Regions from separate parts of the Brevibacterium sp. SIMBA_078 genome, predicted to be linked through region 1. Evidence: predicted binding sites of a transcription regulator. Region 1 holds the regulator's gene; the other holds the start of a gene.

Region 1 (6,073 bases):
TTCTTCTCGCGCTGATTGTTGCGGCATTCACCGGTGGTCGGGTTCTACGGGTGCTCGGGTGGGTCCTGCACGGGGTCGGTGATTCGACCGAAGTATCAGGCGTCTCGGTCGCCGGTGACGTCTCTGATTTCCTTGCTCAGGTCATCCTCGTCGTCGGAGCGGTGGCCGGCTTGGTCGTGATGGTCGGCTTCGCCGTCTACGCCTGGAGGATGTTCGTCGGAACGGGGCCAGCACGGTGGGTGGCGCTCGTGTGTCTGGCCATTGGGTTCTTCGTCATCACTCCGTTGAGTCCGCTGCTCATCAGCGGGTTCCTTCTTCTGGGCGCGTTGAGTGTGGTATTCGCATTCCTTCCGCGGTCTTCGGCGTGGTTTGCCGGGCGGAGACGGAACCGGGCCGTTCCCGAATTGTCGGGAACGGCCCGGAGGCGCTGACTGGTGATGAGGTGTTGACGTCGACTGCAGTCGAGATCATACCCACCGAATCACTTGATGAACTGGATGCTCATCGGAACCTTATAGACCTCGCCCTTGTTGGCGGCGACAGCGGCCAGGATCATGAATACCAGAGCAACGACCCAGATGACCAAGAAGAGGATCCCGCCGATGCCGAAGGTGATGACGGCGAGGATGTCGGCGATGATATAGGCGATGATGAGGGTCAGTTGGAAGTTCAGCGACTGACGGGCCTGTTCGCGGATGAAGGGCGACTCATCTTTCTTCACGAGGAAGACGATGAGCGGAACGATCCAGGCGGTGAAGATTGCGCCGACCTGTGTCCACATGGATGTGGAGCGTTCTGACGGGCTCGGCTGCCAGAGTCCCGCCGAACCCGGCCCGTAAGCCTGGGGCGGCAGCGCCTGAGAATTGAACGAGCCGGGATTCCCCGCCGAATTCATTCCGTATCCCTGTGGGCCACCGTAGGGCTGTTGGCTTCCGTGTCCGGGCTGACTGCCGCACGCCTGCTGCGAACCGTAGCCCGGCTGGGAACCATACTGCTGCTGAGGATTCTGCTGCTGAGATCCGTAGGCCGGATTCTGCTGCTGGGAGCCGTACCCGGGCTGGGGCTGCGAGCCATAGCCCGGCTGTGATCCCTGCTGAGGATTCTGCGGCTGAGAGCCGTGGGCCTGACCACTCTGCTGCGGCTGCGAACCCTGCTGTGGCTGCGAACCCTGCTGTGGCTGCTGGGTATACGGCTGTTGCGAGCCCGACTGCGGGGAATAGTTCGGAGGCATCGGCTGTGACTGTCCGTTGTTCGGCTGCTGCGGGTTGTCCGACATGAGAGTCCCTTCAGAGTGTGCGATCACTCCACACTAACCCAGTGAGTGTGGGCTGTCCCAGTGCAAGTGAGGTGACGGGGATGGTCACTTCACGAAGTTGATGGTGAGCGGGAACTTATAGCCCTCGCCCTTGTTCGCTGCGACGGCCGCGATGATGTAGAAGACGCAGTAGACGAGCGGGACGATGAACGCCGCATACATGATGATCATGCCGATCCCGAATGTCACCAGTGCCAGCATGAAACCGAGGAACATGAAGATCATGAAGGCACCGAAGGTGACGATCGTGTTCGTGATCATCGCATTGAGGCCCTGACGCGAATGCTCCCGGACGAACGGCGATTCGTCCTTCTTCACGAGGAACATGATGAGCGGCATGAAGCCGAAGATGAGCGAGCCGAGGTGGGTCCACATTGCCGTGGTCCGGTCGGGTTCGTGGGCCATCCAGAACTGCTCGGAGCCGGGTCCGTAGGCCTGCTCAGGCAGGGAGCGGGAGTCGAACATCGCCGGGTTGTGCATCTGCGGCATGCCGTAACCAGGCTGAGCTCCGTATCCAGGCTGTGCGCCGTAACCCGGCTGGCCCCCGGGGTTCGGCTGCGCCCCATATCCCGGCTGAGCGCCGTACGCTCGCTGCGAACCATACCCCGACTGCCCACCGGAACCCGGCTGACCGCTGTGCGTCTGCGGCTGCGAATACTGCTGGCCCTGCGGCGCGTAGGGCTGCTGCGAACCGGAGGCCTGAGAGTAGTTCGGCGGCATCGGCCGGCTGCCCGGCTGCTCGGGGTGATACGACATGGGGATCCTTTCGAAGAGTGCTTGCCATTCACCCTAACGGAGCGACGTGTCCCGAGGATGTCGGGAAAGCCTCACTCCTGTGACAGATTCGGCACACATCCCCCGCGCCGCACCACCGCCGACTCTCAGCCAACGGTGACGAAGTCGATGAGCTCCTCGACGCGCCCCGACAGAGTCGGTTCGACATCAGCAATGGTGCTCACCTTCCCGAGGATGCACACCCACCCGCGGGCAACGTCCCGATGGTCGGCGTGCGGCCATCCGATGCGACGCAGTATTCCCGTCTTCCAATCCTCACCGCGGGGGACGACCGGCCACTCGCGGATGCCGACGACATGGGGCTTCACCGCCTGCCAGATATCGACGTACGGGTGACCGATGATGTGGACGACATCGCGGTACCGCGGATCGGACCGGACCGCCTCGGCGATCTTCGATTCCTTCGTCCCGCTCACCAGATGGTCGGCGAGGACACCGACTCGATGGTCCCGATCCGGGCCGAAGGCCTCGAGCTTGTCCGCGACATCATCGAGACCGCCCAGGGGCTCGACGACGACGCCTTCGATGCGCAGGTCATCGCCCCAGATCTTCTCGACGAGTTCGGCGTCGTGCTTGCCCTCGACCCAGATCCGCGACCCACGTGCCACTCGAGCCTTCGCTCCGACCACGGCGCGAGACCCCGAGGCCGTCCGTCCGGGCTGCTGCGCCTTCTTCTTCGGCAGCTGCACATCGACGGGCTGCCCCTCGAGGAGGAAACCCGGTCCCAGGGGGAAGGCCCGAACCTTGCCGGCGCGATCCTCGAGCTTGACGACGACACCGGCCGTGGTCTTCTCCGCGCCGACGACAGCGCCGACATAGCCGCTCATCGCATCCTCGAGAACCATGCCCAGGCCGAGTTCGACCTGGCGGGACTTCTTCGGACGGTGCGACGACGGGGAGGAACCGGAGAGCACATCGGGGCCATAGCGATCAAAAGCATTCACGGGCACCCACCATAATCAAGGACGGTCCCGCAGGCGTGCAGACCCGCAGGCCACCCCAGAAATGAATTCCGGGAACGAGAGGCGTAGAATTGGCACTCAGACTCAGTGAGTGCCAAGAGCAGGCATGGGACCGCGATCGACCGGCGAGACGGAGAGGAGACCCGCGATGAACGACAGCAGACGAGCACAGGTGCTGCGCGCCATCGTCGAGGACTTCGTCGCCACCAACGAACCCGTGGGATCGAAGGCGATCGTCCAGCGCCACACCCTCGGAGTCTCTCCGGCCACGATCCGCAACGATATGGCCGCGCTCGAACAAGAGGGCTATATCGCCCAGCCCCACACCTCTGCCGGACGGATCCCCACCGACCTCGGCTACCGGATGTTCGTCGACCGGATCGATGAATTCAAACCGCTGACCACCGCCGAGCGGCGCGCAATCTTCCAACTCATCGACGGCGATGTCGACCTCGACGAGATGCTCGACCGCACCGTCCGCGTCCTCTCCGGCCTCACCCGACAGGTCGCGCTCATCCAGTACCCGACGGTGTCGCGGGCGCGCATCAAGCACATCGAGATCGTCGGACTCGGACCCGGGCGGATCCTCGTCGTCCTCATCACCGACGCCGGCCAGGTCGAGCAGAAGACCGTGATCACCCCGAGCCCGCTCGACGAAGACGCCGTCCGCGGACTGCGCGACCAGATCAACGCCGAATTCGCCGGACGCACACTCGCGCAGGTCTTCGGATCGGCCCACGCCGCCGAGGCGACCGCCACCGAATCGAGTGAGCCGGCCGCTCGTGACGACTCCGGACTCACACAGGTCAGGGCCGCCGTCGTCGACCTCGTCGCCGCGACGCGTGAAGAGCGCATCATCATGGCCGGCACCGCGAACCTCGCCCGCTCCGGAAGCGAATTCGGAGAGAAGATGGCTCCGATCCTCGAAGCCTTCGAAGAACAGGTGGTCCTGCTCAAGCTGCTCACCTCGATGGCCGAAGACCACGAGGAGATCAGTGTGCGCATCGGGCGTGAGAATACTCACGAATCATTCAGCTCGACTTCCGTCGTCGCCGCCGAATATGGTCATGACGCGGGTTCCTCGGCCAGACTGGCAGTGCTCGGCCCGACCCGAATGGACTATCCGACGACGATCTCGGCAGTCCGTGCCGTCGCCAAATACGTGTCCTCGATCCTCGATCGAGGGTAGGTCCCTTGATATCGACGAGGGACACCCGCAGACGGGCAGCGCAGAACCGGTGAGCACCGCGCAAGGGCGCAGCCACCACCACGAACAGAGAAGACCACTACGTCAGGGAGAGAGAAGTTTCTGTGGCCGATCACTATGAAACACTCGGAGTGTCCAAAGACGCTTCCGCGGCTGAGATCAAGTCGTCGTACCGGAAGCTGGCACGCAAGTACCACCCGGACGTCAATCCCGGTCACGAAGACGAATTCAAAGCCATCTCACTGGCCTACGACGTGCTCTCCGACCCGGAGAAGCGCCGCAACTACGATATGGGCGGCGGCGAGAACGGTCAGGGCTTCCCGGCCGGCGGCGGATTCGGCGGATTCGGCGACATCTTCGAGACCTTCTTCGGCGGTGGCGGCGGTCAGGCCGGAGGACCGATCCCGCGCACCCAGCGAGGCAAGGATGCCCTCGTCGGAGTCAATATCGACCTGAAGACCGCGGCCTTCGGCGGCACCGTCGACCTCGACGTCACCACTGCAGTCGTCTGCGACACCTGTTCGGGCGCGGGCACGCAGGAAGGCACGAAGATCGAGACCTGCTCGCTGTGCCACGGAGCCGGCAGCGTCCAGCGCATGACCCGGACCCTGCTGGGTCAGATGGTCACGAACCAGACCTGCAACTCCTGCCACGGCTTCGGCACCGTCATCCCGAACCCCTGCCTCAACTGCCAGGGCGACGGACGCGTGCGCAAACAGCGGACCATGAAGATCCGCATCCCCGCCGGTGTCTCCGACGGCACCCGGATCCAGCTTTCCAGCCAGGGCGAGGTCGGGCCCGGCGGCGGACCCGCCGGTGACCTCTTCGTCGAGGTCATGGTCACCCGCCACGAGGTCTTCCAGCGCGACGGCGACAATCTCCGGGCCGCCGTCTCCGTGCCGATGACCGCGGCGACCCTGGGCGCCACCATCCCGTTCGAGACCTTCGACGGCACTCAGGACCTCACCATCGCCGCCGGCACCCAGTCCGGCACCATCGTCAAACTCCCCGGACTCGGCGCCACCCGCCTGCGTTCGGAGACCCGTGGCGACCTGCTCATCACCGTCGACGTCCTCACCCCGGACAAGCTCGACGACGAACAGCGCGAACTGCTCGAGAAACTCGCCGAACTGCGCGGAGAAGAGACACCGCGCGCCCAGATCTCGACCGAGAACCGCGGAATGTTCTCCCGCATGCGTGAGAGGTTCGCCGGTCGGTGAGTCTTCCCGTCTTCCGCTCCGCCACCGCCGCCGAGGCGGTCGTCGGGTCCGCCCTCACCCTCGGTGAGGACGTGGCCGGGCATGCGGTGCGGGTGCGTCGGATCGGTCCCGGCGAGGATATCGACATCGTCGACGGGGAAGGCAGACGTGCGCGCGGAACCGTCACGGCCGCCTCGGCGAACCAGCTGACGATCGACGTCACCGAGGTGACGGTCGAGGAGCGCACGGGCCCGCGCCTCGTCCTCGTCCAAGCCCTGGCCAAGGGCGACCGGGACCTGCAGGCCATCGAAACGGCCACGGAGATCGGCGTCGACGACGTCATGCCCTGGGCCGCCGAGCGCTCGATCGCCGACTGGCCGGCCAAGAAGCGGGAGAAGATGGCCGCGAAATGGGAGAACCTCCTCGGAGCGGCCTCCCTGCAGGCCAGACGAGCACGATTTCCCATCCTCCACGACCTCGTCCGCGGAGCCGCCCTGGCCAAGGCCCTCGACGACGCTGATGCGGTCTTCGTCCTCCACGAGACCGCTCAGCGCAGGCTCTCCGAAGCGCTGGATGGCCTGATCGCGAACGACTC
Region 2 (6,073 bases), on a different contig from region 1:
CTGATCGAGGATCTCGTCCTCGCCGATCCGGCCGAGGTCGAACCTGGCAGGCTCGACGACGCAGGTCGCGCGCAGGCCCTGGCTCGCCTCGAGGCAGAGCGAGTGCCGATCACGCCGGAGCAGATCGATGCCGCGGCGCAGAAGTACTACCGGGACCGGGTGCGCCGGTCACTGCTGGGTGCAGTCGCCGGGCCAGTCGGGATCGTGCTGGCGATCTGGGCGATCTCATCGATCGCATCTGGAGGGTTCATCTTCTTCTGGCCGATCTTCGTCATCATTCCCTCGCTGCTCGGCGGTTTAGGGCACATCGCACGTAAGGACGAGATCATCCGCAATCGGAAGAAGGAGCTCACCCGCAGAGCTCGGGCCCAGCTCGGGGATGCTGAGGCCAAGCGACAGCTCGAAGAGGGCGAAGCCCCCGAGCGGGACTATGAAGCCGACTTCGGCACAGGCCTGCAACCGCCGCATCCGTCCCATCCGCCGTACTCTCCCGGACAGATCTCACGCCGGGAAGAGCGGGACCGGCACCGGTCGCATCGCCGCTACAACCGCGATAACCCCTGGGACTGAGGGCACAGCTCAGGTCCAGCGGACCCTGTTCTGGCTCAGGCTTGGAAGATCCGGATCTGACAGGTCCCGATCTGGCTCAGACCTGGAAGATTCTCATCTGCCCGAAGTCCTGAGCTTTGTGCGTGGTGAACCACATCGTGTGCGAAAAGTGCCGCAGGTCGTCGCCGTCGGCCTCGGCCTGCCAGTATCCCCATGCGGCCGCGGCCTTGCCGTGGGTGACCGCAGCTTCGAGGTGACCGACCTCGTGAGACTGGCCGGACAACTTCAACAGCGCCTCGACGACGGCGTCCATACCCGTGTGGGTTTCAACGTCAGAGGCGTGGACGATCTGCAGCACGCAGTCGTCGGCGATCACCTCGTTGAGTGCTTCTCTGTCGCCGTTGAAGAGATTCTCCTCGAACGTCGCGACGAAGACGTTCTTCGGACTGTTTCCGCAGGAATCGGTTCCGGTGAAGGTCATGGGTCCAGCCTATGCGGGGCGAGGCTGCGGAACAACGGGTCGGCGGGCCGCCTCGGCGATGGTGGTCGCCGACTCACGACGAGCGGACACGTCCGCGTGAACGATCTGACCATCGGGCCGGGATCCGGGAGTCGCAGCACGAGAACGGCCGTGCCGGCACCCCTGCGGGCACCGGCACGGCCGATCGAACAAGCGGTGGCTATCAGAAGCCCATGCCGCCCATTCCACCCATTCCGTCCATACCGGCAGCTGCGTCTGCACCTGCGGCGGCCTTCTCGGGCTTGTCGGCGACGACCGACTCGGTGGTGAGGAACAGACCGGCGATCGAGGCGGCGTTCTGCAGAGCAGAGCGGGTCACCTTGACCGGGTCGTTGATGCCGGCGGCCAGCAGGTCCTCGTACTCACCGGTTGCGGCGTTGAGACCGAATCCGGCTTCGAGGTTGGCGACCTTGTCGGCGACCACACCGGCTTCGAGGCCGGCGTTCGTGGCGATCTGCTTCAGCGGGGCTTCGATGGCAACCTTGACGATGTTGGCACCGGTGGCCTCGTCTCCCTCGAGTGCGAGGTCGGCGAATGCGGCCTTGCCAGCCTGGATGAGCGAGACGCCGCCACCGGCGACGATTCCCTCTTCCACAGCAGCCTTGGCGTTGCGCACGGCGTCTTCGATGCGGTGCTTGGTTTCCTTGAGCTCAACCTCGGTGGCGGCTCCGGCCTTGATGACTGCAACACCGCCGGCCAGCTTGGCCAGACGTTCCTGCAGCTTCTCACGGTCGTAGTCGGAGTCTGAGTTCTCGATCTCGGCGCGGATCTGAGCGACCCGTCCGGCGATCTCCTCGGCGTCTCCGGCGCCCTCGACGATGGTGGTCTCGTCCTTGGTGATGACGACCTTGCGGGCGGTGCCCAGCAGATCGGTGGTCACGCTGTCGAGCTTGAGCCCGACTTCCTCGGACACGACCTGGCCACCGGTGAGGATGGCGATGTCGGCGAGCTGAGCCTTGCGACGGTCACCGAAGCCCGGAGCCTTGACGGCCACGGACTTGAAGGTGCCCTTGAGCTTGTTCAGCACCAGGACGGCCAGGGCTTCGCCCTCGACGTCTTCGGCGATGATGAACAGCGGCTTGTTGGACTGCTGAACCTTCTCGAGGACGGGCAGCAGATCCTTCACGTTCGAGATCTTGGAGTTGACGATGAGGATGTAGGGATCCTCAAGGACAGCTTCCTGGCGATCGGTGTCGGTGACGAAGTAACCGGAGATGTAGCCCTTGTCGAAGCGCATACCCTCGGTCAGTTCGAGCTCGAGTCCGAAGGTGTTGGACTCCTCGACGGTGACGACGCCTTCCTTGCCGACCTTGTCGATGGCCTCGGCGATCAGTTCGCCGATTGCAGGATCTCCGGCGGAGATGCCAGCGGTGGCGGCGATCTGTTCCTTGGTCTCGATGTCGATGGCGTTGTTCAGCAGCACGTTCGTGACGGCCTCAACGGCCTTCTCGATGCCGCGCTTGAGGCTGAGCGGATCAGCACCGGCTGCCACGTTGCGCAGGCCCTCGCGGACGAGGGCCTGTGCGAGCACGGTAGCGGTGGTGGTTCCGTCGCCTGCGACGTCGTCAGTCTTCTTGGCGACTTCCTTGACGAGTTCGGCGCCGATCTTCTCGTAGGGGTCCTCGAGTTCGATCTCCTTGGCAATGGAGACGCCATCGTTGGTGATGGTCGGTGCGCCCCACTGCTTTTCGAGCACGACATTGCGACCGCGGGGTCCAAGGGTCACCTTGACCGCGTCCGCAAGCTGGTTGAGGCCAGCTTCGAGTCCTCGACGAGCTTCTTCGTCGAATGCAATCATCTTTGCCATAGTGGCTTAGATCCTCCCTGATGGAGTGGAGTGGGAATCCAGAGCAGTCATCAACGCCCGCGACGGCAGAGAGTGTGTCCGCATGTTCCATTCCACATATGGACCACGCTCTCGAGACGACTGGTGGGAACCCATCGGTTTTCACCAGTACTAGATTTAGCACTCTCCCCATGCGAGTGCAAATATTTGTCGCCCGCCAAGATGGGCGAGGACAGTTCGGATCCGCGAGCTGGCGGCGCGCGAAGGAGTCGGGGAGGGCAGTTCGGCCCAGCGCGAAACGCTTGGCGCAGGCGGCGCAGGCGGCGGTGCAGGTGGCACACCTGCTGCAGTGCAGGTGGTGCAAGTGGCGCAGGCGGCGGTGGCGCGGGCCTCAGATCCTGCCCGCCGCTCGTGCCCCGAGCCTGCGAACAGGCTCCGACCGCGGCCCGCAGGTCGACTCCAGAGGCCTCCCCGTCCGCACTCCAGGCTTTCGGTACTGTCTACTCTGAAAAACACACCGAGGAAAGTGAGCAATACGAAACAAGGTGGTCAATTACGCCGATTGATCCGTGACCAGCAAGTCGCAGGCATCAAATGGACACGAGGCGCCGAGGGCCCCGCCGGCTCTCCCCCCCGCAGGCACCCCGCCAGCAGCCACTCCCTCGCGCTGGCACTGAAAAGCGCCGAGCAGTTGCCTGCTCGGCGCTTCCCCCGTGCGATTGGTGCCGGTCGGCCCGAAAGCCGTTCCGACGCCCCGCCGCAGCGGATCAGAAAACTGTGCTGACAGCAGCCAGTCTCAGAGGAGGGTGACGGACTCCGCCTGAGGACCCTTTTGTCCTTCTCCAACTTCGAACTGAACCTGCTGGCCCTCTTCGAGAGAGCGGTAGCCGTCCATCTGGATTGCGCTCCAGTGAACGAACACGTCCTGGTTGTCGCCTTCGAGGGTGATGAATCCATAGCCCTTTTCAGCGTTGAACCACTTGACGGTACCTTGTGCCATTACTTCTCCATACAGTGCAGTGCCATTGAAATCCCGCATCGCAGCCGCGATCAGATGACCCCACCCGAGATACGGAAGCTAGTAAAACTCAACTGACCCCGCGACTTCTCTCATTGACCTCTAGAGAATAATCTCGGTGAAGCACGAATAGAACACAAGGTGCTGTGCTTGCCTAGCTGTTGCAACTCTACCGCAGGCACGCATCCCGCCTAGAGTGGTTCAGCACTGTTATAGATTCGTTATCTAAGGGTTTCTGCCCAGTTCACAGCAGGGATCGCGGCGAATGAAATCAGACCGTTCGGTCAGAAATTCGCCGAGGCGGCCCGCACGGTCACGACCCGACCGCAACCGAGGAGTCCCGCCGACTCATGCCCTTACGACCGAAGCGGCCGAGCCCGAACCGATCCCGCCGACTCAGCTGCGCTGCCGCGCCGCCGAACCGCATAGGATCACTCCGAGTCCCCGCCTTCGCTGGACTCGGGTCCACGATCGGCGATGTCCGAACAGATGACGACGGTGACGTCGGCTTCGAAGTCGGACGAGGCCTCCGTGGCAGAGACTCCCAGCGACTTGGCGACGAGCTTGGCCTGGGACGCGTTCTCTTCGCCGTTGTAGTACACGGTCGAATCAGTGAGGTTCGTCGAATAGTTGCCGACCTGCCCGAGTTTCCAGCCCTTCTCCTCGACCGCCTCGGAGAACTTCTTCGCAGCACCGGAGACGCCGGAGCCGTTGAGGACGTCGACGGTGATCGAGTCGTCTGCGACGCTGACCTCGCTCTCACTCGGCGAGGGTTCGGCCGACGCCGATTCGGAGGCCGGAGGGTCGGCGATCTTCGACTCGGGATTGCCCATCGAGGAGAAGATGATGTTGATGGCGGCCACGACCAGCAGCACGGCGACCAGGGCGAGGATGATGACCAGCGAGATGGCACCGATGTTCGACGACGCCGCGGACTCCTGTCGATGGGCACCGCTGCGCCGTCCGGGCTCGATCTCGTCGAATTCGTCGGTCATGTCTACCTCGAGACGCGGGCTTGGGCGCGTTCGCTCTGCCGCGTGCTGCGGATTCGGCGAAGGCGCTTGACCAGCATGGGGTCGCTGGCCAGAGCTGCAGGGTTGTCGAGAAGCGAGTTGAGTATCTGGAAGTAACTGGTGGCTGACATATCGAAGCGCTCACGGATCGCGTGGTCCTTGGCGCCTCCGTATTTCCACCACCGCCGCTCGAACTCCAAAACGGCCACCTCGAGCTCGCTCAGTTCTGAGGTGTCGTCGTTCGGCGGCATAGAGGTTGTGCTCCTTCGAGAGGTGTCTGTGCTTCTATATTATCGCCCGATCGGCGGTACTGAAATTTCCGGCGCGCCGCCGCGGATGTGAGGTCGGTCCCCGAACGGCCCAAGTCAGTCCCCAACTAACCGCACCACCCCGCCGCACGGCACCGGATCGGTGACCATGACGACGGGGTGAAGGGAACGACCTTCGCCGAGGCGGGGCCGCCTCGGCGGACCGGGTGACCCGATCGCCAGGATCGGGTCGACCCCGCGTTCGACCGCGAGGGCAGACCCGCCTCGGCGGGGAAAAGGATCAGCGGATGCGGATGTTGACCTGCTTGATCTGGGTGAATCCCTCGAGCATCCCTTCCAGCGATGCCTCGCGGCCGAAGCCCGAGGTCTTCATGCCGCCGTAGGACTGACCGGCCAGCTGGCCGCCGCCCTGATTGACCTGGACCCAGCCGGACTCGATGCGGTTGGCCATGGTCAGGGCTGCGTCCACATCCTTGGTGAAGACGAAGGCCGCGAGACCGAAGTCGGAGTCGTTGGCCATATCGATGACCTCGTCGATGTCCTTCCACGGGATGACGGAGAGGACGGGGCCGAAGATCTCTTCGCGGCTGGTCTGCCAGTCGTTCTTCGCCTTCGAGAAGATCACGGGCGCGTGGTAGAAGCCGGGTTCGCCGACTTCCAGCAAATCGGAGCCGTCATAGGCGATCTCGACGCCGTCCATCGCCTTGCCCATCTCGATGTAGCTGGCGACCTGGTCGTACTGCTTCTGGTTGATGATGCAGCCGATGTCGGTGGATTCATCGCGGGGGTCGCCGACCTTCATCTTCGACACCGCGTCGACGAGCTTGGACAGGAAATCGTCGTAGATGTCTTCGTGGAGGAACAGGCGCGAGCCCATGGTGCACGACTGGCCCTGGCGGGCGAAGCGGGTGGACAGTA

What was found. Region 1 encodes HrcA, which represses chaperone genes, less so after heat shock. Its sites were predicted from a motif close to TTNGCACTCGNNNNNNNCGAGTGCNAA; they were not measured.
Region 2: groL (chaperonin GroEL) is a predicted target of HrcA. The motif match lies at 3,033-3,059, and genes of this name have one in related genera.

What each region holds. Positions count from the first base shown of each region.
Region 1 covers NZ_JAWRYQ010000005.1:146,669-152,741, reverse strand. Annotated here, with positions in the region: gene SB749_RS17760 (hypothetical protein) at 1-431, shown strand, start outside; gene SB749_RS17755 (DUF4870 domain-containing protein) at 482-1,276, opposite strand; gene SB749_RS17750 (DUF4870 domain-containing protein) at 1,361-2,071, opposite strand; gene SB749_RS17745 (DUF3097 family protein) at 2,197-3,060, opposite strand; gene hrcA (heat-inducible transcriptional repressor HrcA) at 3,221-4,261, shown strand; gene dnaJ (molecular chaperone DnaJ) at 4,384-5,499, shown strand; gene SB749_RS17730 (16S rRNA (uracil(1498)-N(3))-methyltransferase) at 5,496-6,073, shown strand, end outside.
Region 2 covers NZ_JAWRYQ010000001.1:395,818-401,890, forward strand. Annotated here, with positions in the region: gene SB749_RS01800 (DUF1707 domain-containing protein) at 1-570, shown strand, start outside; gene SB749_RS01805 (hypothetical protein) at 647-1,030, opposite strand; gene groL (chaperonin GroEL) at 1,233-2,876, opposite strand; gene SB749_RS01815 (cold-shock protein) at 3,652-3,855, opposite strand; gene SB749_RS01820 (LytR C-terminal domain-containing protein) at 4,305-4,868, opposite strand; gene SB749_RS01825 (DUF3263 domain-containing protein) at 4,871-5,137, opposite strand; gene SB749_RS01830 (aldehyde dehydrogenase family protein) at 5,436-6,073, opposite strand, start outside.